Regions from separate parts of the Lysinibacillus sp. NPDC056232 genome, predicted to be linked through region 1. Evidence: riboswitches for the same ligand, from Rfam matches in the RefSeq annotation. Region 1 holds a riboswitch; each other region holds the start of a gene.
What was found. Region 1 has a riboswitch for S-adenosylmethionine ahead of ACFCYJ_RS16530 (MetQ/NlpA family ABC transporter substrate-binding protein). Riboswitches for the same ligand answer to the same signal wherever they lie in the genome.
Positions count from the first base shown of each region.

Region 1 (3,279 bases):
GGTTATAAAACGGTACTGGTCGTTCTCTATTCGCTGTTTCTTTTATATGATGGCTATAGACATTTAGTAAAAAAAGTAATACTATTTGCTTCATATCTTTAATAATTATTATATTCTGAAAAAGGTGAACATGGATGGAATTCTCAAAAAAACTACAGCAACTTCCAACTCAATTTTTTGCAGCACTTGTGCAAAAAGTAAACACTGCTCTAGCTGAAGGGCGTGATGTTATTAATCTTGGTCAAGGTAATCCTGACCAACCCACTCCTTCACACATTATTAAAGCATTACAGGAGGCAGCAGAAAATCCTCAAAATCATAAATACTCTCCATTTCGTGGCATAGCAGAATTACGCCAAGCAGCAGCAAACTTCTACAAACGTGAATACAATGTTGACATTGATCCTGAAACAGAAGTAGCTATTCTCGGTGGTACGAAAATCGGTCTTGTTGAGTTACCGTTAGCCGTTTTAAACCCCGGGGATACAATGCTGTTACCCGATCCAGGGTATCCAGATTACTTATCTGGTGTCGTATTAGGCGATGTTAATTTTGAAGTCATGCCGCTTTTTGCAGAAAATAATTTCCTGCCCGATTATAATGCTTTATCCGATGAAGTAAAAGAAATGGCGAAGCTGCTTTACTTGAATTACCCGAATAACCCAACTGGTGGTACTGCAACACTTGAATTTTTTGAGGAAACAGTACGCTTTGCAAAAGAGCACAACATTATCGTAGCACATGATTTTGCCTATGGGGCGATTGGATTTGACGGCAATAAACCTATCAGTTTCCTGCAAGCTGACGGTGCAAAAGATGTCGGTATCGAAATGTATACATTATCCAAAACGTATAATATGGCAGGCTGGCGCATTGGTTTTGCAGTTGGTAACCCTGATATTGTTGCAGCCATTAACCTTATTCAAGATCATCTATTTTGTAGTCAATTCCCCGCTGTGCAACAAGCAGCAGCGGTTGCCCTTACAGCATCTCAGGATTGCGCGGATGAGCTAAGAGCGACTTATGAGCGGCGACGAAATATTCTTATCGAAGAAGCACAGCGAATTGGTTGGCACGTAACCGCACCGAAGGGTTCTTTCTTTGCATGGCTCCCTGTTCCATTAGGTTATACGAGCGAGCAGTTTGCTGATGTATTGCTCGACAAAGCTGATATCGCAGTAGCGGCAGGTAATGGCTTTGGTGAATATGGCGAAGGCTATGTGCGGGTCGGTTTACTTGTTAGTGAAGAACGCTTACGTGAAGCAATCAGTAGAGTTGAAAAATTAAACCTATTTAGCTCATGAACATATCCCCATACCTAAGTAGACTCTATCGAAAAACTGTTCCATTAGCTCAAACTTGCTATAAGAACAGTTTTTCATTTCCTATCTTTTTTAGTTGCCCTACCCCTTCTTCTAGCGGACTCTTTTTCGACTAAATAGTATAGCAAAATAAAATATTTTAAAAATTCAATTGACTTACTATATCCTATAATCTATATTAGGTATATCGGATTTACAAAAAAATAATATAAATCTCTTATCAAGAGTAGCTGAGGGACTGGCCCTATGAAGCTCGGCAACCTCCTTTTTTTAAGGAAGGTGCTAAATCCTGCAAACGATCATCGTTTGATAGATAAGAGAGGACGTTTTTTCATGAGCCTCTCTTAGTTTATAAGAGAGTTTTTTTTATTTTTAACTACCGATAAAACAACTTTGGAGGTATGTCTCATGAAAAAGAAAAACAAATTTTTATTAGGTTTAGCAAGTCTCACATTAGTAGCAGCATTAGTAGGCTGCGGTACTAAAGAAGATAAAGGTAGTCAAGGTAAGGCTATTAATGAAAATAAAATTGTAGTAGGTGTGACTTCTGGTCCACACGAACAAATTGCAGAGGTTGTTGCAAAAGTTGCCAAAGAAAATGGCTTAGAGGTTGAACTAAAAACTTTCTCTGATTATGTTTTACCAAATACATCGTTAGCCGAGGGTGATCTTGATGTAAATAGTTATCAACACAAGCCATTCCTCGATGCATTTAACAAAGATCACAAAACAGATTTAGTGCCAGTAGGAAAAACAATTTTAAATCCTATGGGCATATACTCTGAGAAATATAAATCATTCGATGAGGTTCCTGATGGTGCAACATTCGGGTTACCAAATGATCCAACGAACGGGGCTCGTGCTCTATTTGTCCTTCAAGAGGCAGGCATCATTAAATTAAAAGAAGGTGCAGACTTAACAGCATCTATTCGCGATGTCGAAGAAAACAAAAGGAATTTTAAATTCATTGAATTAGAAGCTGCACAAATTCCGAAGCAGCTTAGTGAAGTAGATGTAGCAGCTATTAATACGAACTTCGCTCTTGATGCTGGCATTAATCCTAAAAAAGATTCAATCCTTTTAGAGTCTACTGACTCTCCTTATGTGAATTACATTGCAGTCCGTGCTGAAAACGAAGACGACCCAACAATCAAAAAATTCGTTGAAGCTTATCAATCTGATGAAGTACGCAAATTTATTGAAGAAGAATTCAAAGGTTCTGTTATTCCGGGCTGGTAATTGACGATTAAGGACCTTTCATACAATCGAGAATCTGCGAGACTCCTACGGAAAACTAGCAGATTCTTGCTTTATAGAAGGGCTTAGAAAGGAGATATCACAGTATGATTCAATTAGAAAATATCACAAAAGAATTTAAAACTAAAAAAGATATCGTCAAAGCAGTAGATGGTATTAACTTGCATGTCAAAAAAGGTGAAATCCATGGAGTTATTGGCTACAGTGGTGCAGGAAAAAGTACTCTTATTCGCTGTGTTAATTTATTAGAGCGTCCAACAACAGGAAAAGTATTGATCGACAATGTAGATATTACTTCCCTTTCTCTAAACGACCTTCGCAAAACACGTCAAAAAATCGGGATGATCTTCCAGCATTTTAATCTCTTGAAAACAGCGACTGTTTACAACAATATCGCGGTACCATTAAAGCTTCTAGGCTATAACGACTCTGAAGTGAAAAACCGCGTTGCAAAATATGCAGAAATTGTTGGCCTAACAGAGAAATTAGATAGCTACCCTAGCCAGCTTTCTGGGGGGCAAAAGCAACGTGTCGCTATTGCACGTGCCCTTGCTCAAGAGCCTGAGATTTTGCTCAGTGATGAAGCGACAAGTGCTCTCGATCCTGAAACAACTGACGCCATTCTTGAGCTTCTCTTGAAAATTAATCGTGAGCTGGGCATCACTATTTTACTCATTACACATGAAATGAATGTTATTCA
Region 1 is NZ_JBHJTF010000022.1:80,996-84,274, forward strand. Features, by position in the region: gene ACFCYJ_RS16525 (pyridoxal phosphate-dependent aminotransferase) at 135-1,304, shown strand; SAM riboswitch class I at 1,537-1,642, shown strand; gene ACFCYJ_RS16530 (MetQ/NlpA family ABC transporter substrate-binding protein) at 1,731-2,561, shown strand; gene ACFCYJ_RS16535 (methionine ABC transporter ATP-binding protein) at 2,666-3,279, shown strand, end outside.

Region 2 (3,279 bases), on a different contig from region 1:
GTAAGGCTCCCATTGCGACATTACTAATCCTTGGTGAAGCAAGTGAATTATCTGCCATCATGACTACATCCGCGCCAGCCTCATATAATTTTTTTGCCCCTTCAATAAAGCCTTCGATTTCTAAATGTCTTGGTGTATCTAACTCTACAATAATCGAGCGTTCACGCTTTACTTTTACATGTAATGGCTCATAATTTGCTGGCTCTGCCTCACGGACAACCTCTACTTTTTCTGGCTTTGCATACTTTTTCTCGACCGGGGATAGCTCCTCTAAGTATTTTTTCGCTGCAGCAATATGCTTTGGTGTCGTACCACAGCAGCCACCAATTAAACGTACCCCCTGATCACGAAGCTCTACAGCTGCTCGACCAAAATAATCTGCCTCCGACTCATATACGACACGGCCATCCTCCAAATCAAGGAGAGAGGCGTTCGGATATGCTGACATAAATGCCTTTTTAGGAAGCTCTACTCCTTCGAATGCTTGTATAGTATGGTGAGGACCTAAGCGACAGTTAACACCAACGATATCAGCACCTAGCGCTTCAAGTTTATGTAAGGCGTTATTTAAGCTCATTCCATTTTGCAAAATTCCGGGTTCGTGCATAGAAACTTGAGCAATAATCGGTAATTTCGTTTTAGCTCGTAGCATTGTTAAAGTCGCTGTTAGCTCTTCAAAATCATAATACGTTTCAAGTAAAAGACCATCTGGATTTCCAGCAAGTAAAACAGTTGCCTGCTCATCAACTGTTGCTAAAATTCCCTCTAACGTTGCGTCACTTTTACGAATACCACGGATTCCCCCAATAGTACCTAAGACAAATTGTCCACCATCTGCCGCTGCTCGTTTTGCAATCGTTATAGCAGCTTCATTAAACTGCTGCACACGAGATTCTAATCCATAACGGGCTAATTTTATGGCATTAGCTCCGTAAGTGTTCGTTTGAATAATATCTGCACCAGCTGCTATATATTCTCTATGAATCTTTTCAATTAATTCAGGTCTCTGTACATTCATTTCCTCATGGCAGTACTCCAAGCCATAGCCATATAAAACTGTACCAATTGCACCATCTGCTGTAAGAACATGCGTTTTTAACCTTTCAAGCAATCCCATAAAACTAGCCTCTCTTCCCTTTTCTTTAAAATAAAAAAAGCCTTCTTTCATAAAAAAAGAAGGCTTTTACGTCGTTTCGTAATTGTTTTTCCTTCTCATCTTCGACACAACGGTCTTCTGGATTTAGCACCTGACAATAAGTTGGTTGCTGAAGCTTCATAGGGCCAGTCCCTCAGCTTCTCTTGATAAGAATGTAGTATGAATTTTTTAAATAATTAAAAGAATCATATCGTTTACGAACGATTGAGTCAAGACTATTTCACAGAACAGAGGATAATTTTTACGAAAAACATTGTATTTTGATTTAATTCAGACAATTACGATAGTTTTCCAGCAAGTTCCTCACCAATTTTTTTACCATTTTGAATACATGCACCTATGCCTACTCCAAAATAAGAGCATCCCGCTATTGATAAATTTGGATAGTTTTCCTCAAGCTCTTGTACAAGACCTTGCAACGCTTCACGATGTGCCAAGTCGTACTTCGGCATTTGGTCAATCCATTTTGTCACGTCAACAATAGTTGGCGTTTCCTCAATCCCCAAGCTTTTTCTTACATCCTCTAGGGCAACAGTTGCTAACTCTTCATCTGTCATCACACGTAATCTCTCATACTCAGGGTTAATGCTCTTATAAAAAAGTCGTACAAGTAATTTTCCTTCTGCTGAGGTGTGTTTCCACTTGCGACTTGTCCACGTTGCTGCATTACAAATAACATCCGAATTATGTGACACAATATAGCCTGTTCCATCTGCTGGTAATCTATTATCGGGTACATCAAATCCTAAGTAAATCGTAATGGCGGATGCAGTATTGAATCGTTCAAAATAGCAGTTCAAAGATTCATCCTGCAATAAACTTTGTACCGCTTCATTTGGCAGTGCCATTACAACATGATTTGCTTCAATCATTTTTCCGTTTGCTAATGTAACAGTGTATTGATTCTCCTGCTTTTTAACACTTGTAGTGGCAATCCCTTTTATAATTTCTACATCCGTTAATGTTTCTTCAAGTCGATCTATTAGTGAAGATAACCCATTTCTAAATGAAATAAATTTCTTATTGGCGGCTTTCACAAATTGTTCCCTGTTTGCATCGAAACCTTTAATAATACTACCGTAATCGTTTTTGTAATCGATTAAATACGGTAAAGTGGAAGCAATGGAAAGCTGATTTAAATCTCCTGAATATACACCTGCAAGTACGGGCGCTATTTGGTTTTGAACAAGCTCCTCACCTAAATAGTATGTTAAAAATTCCCCGATAGAGCTTTCTTTTGTAAACACTTCATTTGGCATGGTTAAATCTTTTAATGCTTCTTTTTTACCTTTCGCTGATACAAGCGTGCTTTCCTCAAGAGATTGTAAGCTCATAGGAATACCGAACGTTGAGTCTGCAGGGATGGCATGTAACTCATTATTCATGTATATATACGAAATACCCGTTTCGTTATACACAAGATTTTGTTCAAAATTAAGTTCTTTTACTAACTCCATGACACCTTTATGACGCGCTACAATAGAATCTGCTCCTGTTTCCATAATGAAGCCTTGTTCATATGCAGAGTGAAGCTTGCCACCAAGGTATGTATTCTTTTCAACGAGTACAAGCTTTACATTTAAGTTTTTCTCCTGAACTTGGCGTTGTAGATAATGCATCGTACACAATCCCGTAATTCCGCCACCTAATACAACAACTGTTTTCATATTAACCGCCCCTATTTTTAGTTCTTTATTTCAGTATAAACTTTTTTTATCAAAAATTACGTTAAACCCTTTACAAATTTAGCAAAAATGGAGCTATCCAGGCATTGGATAGCTCCATTTTTTTCTATGTTCAGTTAGCATATATTAAATTTAACAGCACATATTCGATACCTAGCTGATATTATATATTAAGAGTTGATATAGTGTTATTTATACACTACAATGTGAAGCACCTTATTGTCTTTGTCTCTTGCTTCTCACTTCACTAATTTAAATTTTGTGCAAAGCTAGCTAGTTCTTCAGCAGAATTTTTTACTTCATTAAAGGCAATACCTAATTCACTTAGTACTTCTACTATTGCTTGTACTTCTTTTTCCATCTGACCATTTTGTTCTTTGGCTTCGGTCATAGCTTCCAATATGTTAGTAAATTGTCCTTCCGTTTGAACCATATTTT
Region 2 is NZ_JBHJTF010000026.1:32,053-35,331, forward strand. Features, by position in the region: gene ACFCYJ_RS18010 (bifunctional homocysteine S-methyltransferase/methylenetetrahydrofolate reductase) at 1-1,117, opposite strand, end outside; SAM riboswitch class I at 1,210-1,309, opposite strand; gene ACFCYJ_RS18015 (protoporphyrinogen oxidase) at 1,435-2,823, opposite strand; gene ACFCYJ_RS18020 (protoglobin domain-containing protein) at 3,089-3,279, opposite strand, start outside.
Region 2: another riboswitch for S-adenosylmethionine. It lies ahead of ACFCYJ_RS18010 (bifunctional homocysteine S-methyltransferase/methylenetetrahydrofolate reductase); the one in region 1 lies ahead of ACFCYJ_RS16530 (MetQ/NlpA family ABC transporter substrate-binding protein).

Region 3 (3,279 bases), on a different contig from region 1:
AATGGACATGTTGTTCACAAACACATGACCTTCATTTAACTCATAAATAAGATAAGATGCAATGTTTTGCGCACTATACACATTTCCCATTTAAAACACTCCTTTATCATCAGTTTTGGTAGATAGGAGTAGCTACTGGCTGAGCAACTACTCCCCTTCATATATTCAAAAGTGGGGGAGCACTTATGAAAACTAAATGTCGAACGCTTTTCTTATTTCCTAGTATAAAGCAAGGAATTAAGTGAGTCAACAATACTTATAAAATTACTAGGTATTATTTTTAAAGAGATTCAGTTACCCTCACCAAATGAGGCAAGCGGATGATGCAGCAACGATTTACGCATTACCAAATGAGGCCTATCGAATGAGAAAATACGTAAACGCTACAACATTAGCCAATGTCTTTTATTTATTAAGCTTCTACTTGTTGTTGTGAAGCTGTTACTTGTTTAATAGCTTGTTCTAAATCTGCAATAATGTCCTCTACTGCCTCTAAACCGATGGATAAGCGAATGAGCGACTCGGTTACGCCAGTTTGGATTAGCTCCTCAGCTGATAGTTGTTGATGTGTAGTAGATGCTGGATGGATAATTAATGATTTAGCATCCCCTACATTTGCTACGTGCGAGAATAATTTCACACTATCGATTAATTTACGCCCTGCTTCACGTCCACCTTTAATACCAAATGTAAGCACTGAACCGAAGCCATTTCTCAAATATTTTTTAGCTAACTCATGGGTAGGGAAATCTTCTAAGCCATTGTAATTTACATATTCCACAGATGGGTGGTTTCGTAAATATTCAGCTACCGCTAATGCATTTTCATTATGTTTAGGAATACGCAAATGAAGCGTTTCTAAACCTTGTAATAAATTAAATGCTGCGTCTGCACTTAATGTTGGTCCAAAGTCGCGTAGTAATTGCACTCGCAGTTTTGTGGCAAATGCAGCCGATGCTGTGTCTATACCATAACGCAAACCGTGATAAGAAGCATCTGGCTCAGTAAAGCCTGGGAAACGTCCACGAGTCCAATCAAACTTCCCTGCATCTACTACAACGCCACCTAAAGTTGTACCGTGGCCGCCAATCCATTTTGTTGCGGAATGAACTACGATATCTGCACCGAAGTCAATTGGTGTAGAGCCATACGGTGAAGCAAATGTGCTATCAATAATTAATGGCAAGCCGTTTTCATGTGCTATATTCGCTACTGCTTCAATGTCTAGCACTTTTAAACTTGGGTTACCGTAAATTTCAGCGAACACCGCTTTTGTTTTATCCGTAATAGCTGATCGGAAATTTTCCGGATTTGTTTCGTCTACAAAAATTGTTTTAATACCGTAGTTTGGTAGTGTGTTGGCCAATAAATTATAAGTACCTCCGTATAAAGAGCTACCTGCAACAATTTCATCCCCTGCCCCAGCAAGATTTAAAATTGAAAATGCAATAGCTGCTGCACCAGATGAAAGTGCTACCGCTGCTGTACCGCCTTCTAATAAAGCGACGCGTTTTTCAAAAACATCTACAGTTGGGTTTGTAATTCTTGTGTAAATATTGCCGGCTTCCTCTAAGGCAAAAAGACGTTGCGCATGAGCAGTGTCTTTAAAAACGAATGCCGTTGAGCGATATACGGGTACTGTACGAGATCCTGTTACCGGGTCTGGCTCTTGGCCACCGTGTAACAGCAATGTTTCTGGTTTAAAATTTGTCATTGTATACCTCCAAATGGTTATTTTTTTTACGATGGTACCGGAGATGAGGAGGATTTTTTCAGTAGAAAACAAAAACCCTCTTCAGCTAAGAAGAGGGTTGCGGTTGCAAGTTTTCCTCCCCTTATCTGCCAGATCCAAGTAAGAATCTGTAGGAATTAGCACCTTAGCAAGTTCGTCACTTACTGGTTGCTGGGCATCATAGGGCCTATCCCTCCGCCGCTCTTGATAAGAGTATGAGATTCAATTTCCATCGTTGTTACAAAGTATAAACATAGACTTTTTCTCTGTCAACACTAAAATTTTATTTTTTCCGAAACTTCTGTCTGCTTTTTTACGTAATACGAACGCATACATTATTTTAGTGTTACATAGCTCATCACTAAAAGTTTCGGGGTGAAATTTGTTAAAATGTACGCCCTTTTTATAAGTTGATTGTAGTGGAGACTGGGCGACTCCTTGGGGATCAGCAATAGAGGAACGAAGGCTAAAACCATCACGTCCTGTGATAACGCCTTCGTGACCAACATCGGTGCTGTTGCTGTCGCTTCGTTGCACTACGCTTTCGCGCAAAAAACATCTGTTGGCCCGAGACCCTGGAGCGCAGCGGATGTTTTCTGTGCGAAAGCGAAGCGACAGCAACAAAAGCGGCTCATCGGACGCCCCCAGGAAGCTCTGCTCTGCGCGAAAGCGAAGCGTCAGCGGCAAATGTTTTATCTGTGCGAAAGCGAAGTGGCAGCAACAAAGCGCCCAGTCGGAACGGAAATCAACCACACATTTTGGTCATGAGCTTATTATTTAGAAAGGAGGACTTTTATGATAAAAGCCGTTATTATTTTTCTTCTTGTTGGTTATTTAATTGGCTGTGTTCACGGCTCTAAAGTTGCTCAATTTTTATCTGGGGTAGATTTAAAAAAGACTGGATATGGCAATGCAGGTGCCTCTAACGCAACACTCTCCCTTGGATGGAAATACGGCGTATTAGTTGCACTTATCGACATCGGTAAAGGCGTTGCCGCTATTATCGGTGCACATGCCTACCTCGCAGATCTAACACAATTAACAGAAATACACGTTTGGCTCTTTACCTATATCGTAGCTACCGGTGTCATTCTTGGTCATAATTTCCCATTTTATATGGGCTTCAACGGTGGCAAAGGTACCGCTTCAATCATAGGAATATTACTTGCGATTGATTGGAAAATCGGCTTATTTGCACTCATTTTATTTGTTATTTTATCTTTCCTGACGAACTATTTAATTATCGGTGTACTTGTATTTTATCTCGTTTTTTGTATAGCCACATATTTATGGATTCCTGGAATATACCCAACGATTATAGCCCTACTTCTTTTTGGTATAGCCATCATTTTGCATATCGAAAATATTAAACGATTGATGCTAGGAACTGAGCCTAAAGTTACTTCAGCATTTAAAAAGAAAAAATAATATATTTTGGATATTATTGTCTTTTCTATGACCGCGTATTTTCTCGTAACTGCCCATTATCGCTATAAATAGAGAGCATTTCACACACTAGTTTTTTTTACAATAAATAGACAAATTAC
Region 3 is NZ_JBHJTF010000057.1:14,875-18,153, forward strand. Features, by position in the region: gene ACFCYJ_RS25300 (hypothetical protein) at 1-90, opposite strand, end outside; gene ACFCYJ_RS25305 (O-acetylhomoserine aminocarboxypropyltransferase/cysteine synthase family protein) at 413-1,714, opposite strand; SAM riboswitch class I at 1,833-1,946, opposite strand; gene ACFCYJ_RS25310 (hypothetical protein) at 1,955-2,284, opposite strand; gene ACFCYJ_RS25315 (hypothetical protein) at 2,264-2,500, shown strand; gene ACFCYJ_RS25320 (glycerol-3-phosphate acyltransferase) at 2,528-3,160, shown strand.
Region 3: another riboswitch for S-adenosylmethionine. It lies ahead of ACFCYJ_RS25305 (O-acetylhomoserine aminocarboxypropyltransferase/cysteine synthase family protein); the one in region 1 lies ahead of ACFCYJ_RS16530 (MetQ/NlpA family ABC transporter substrate-binding protein).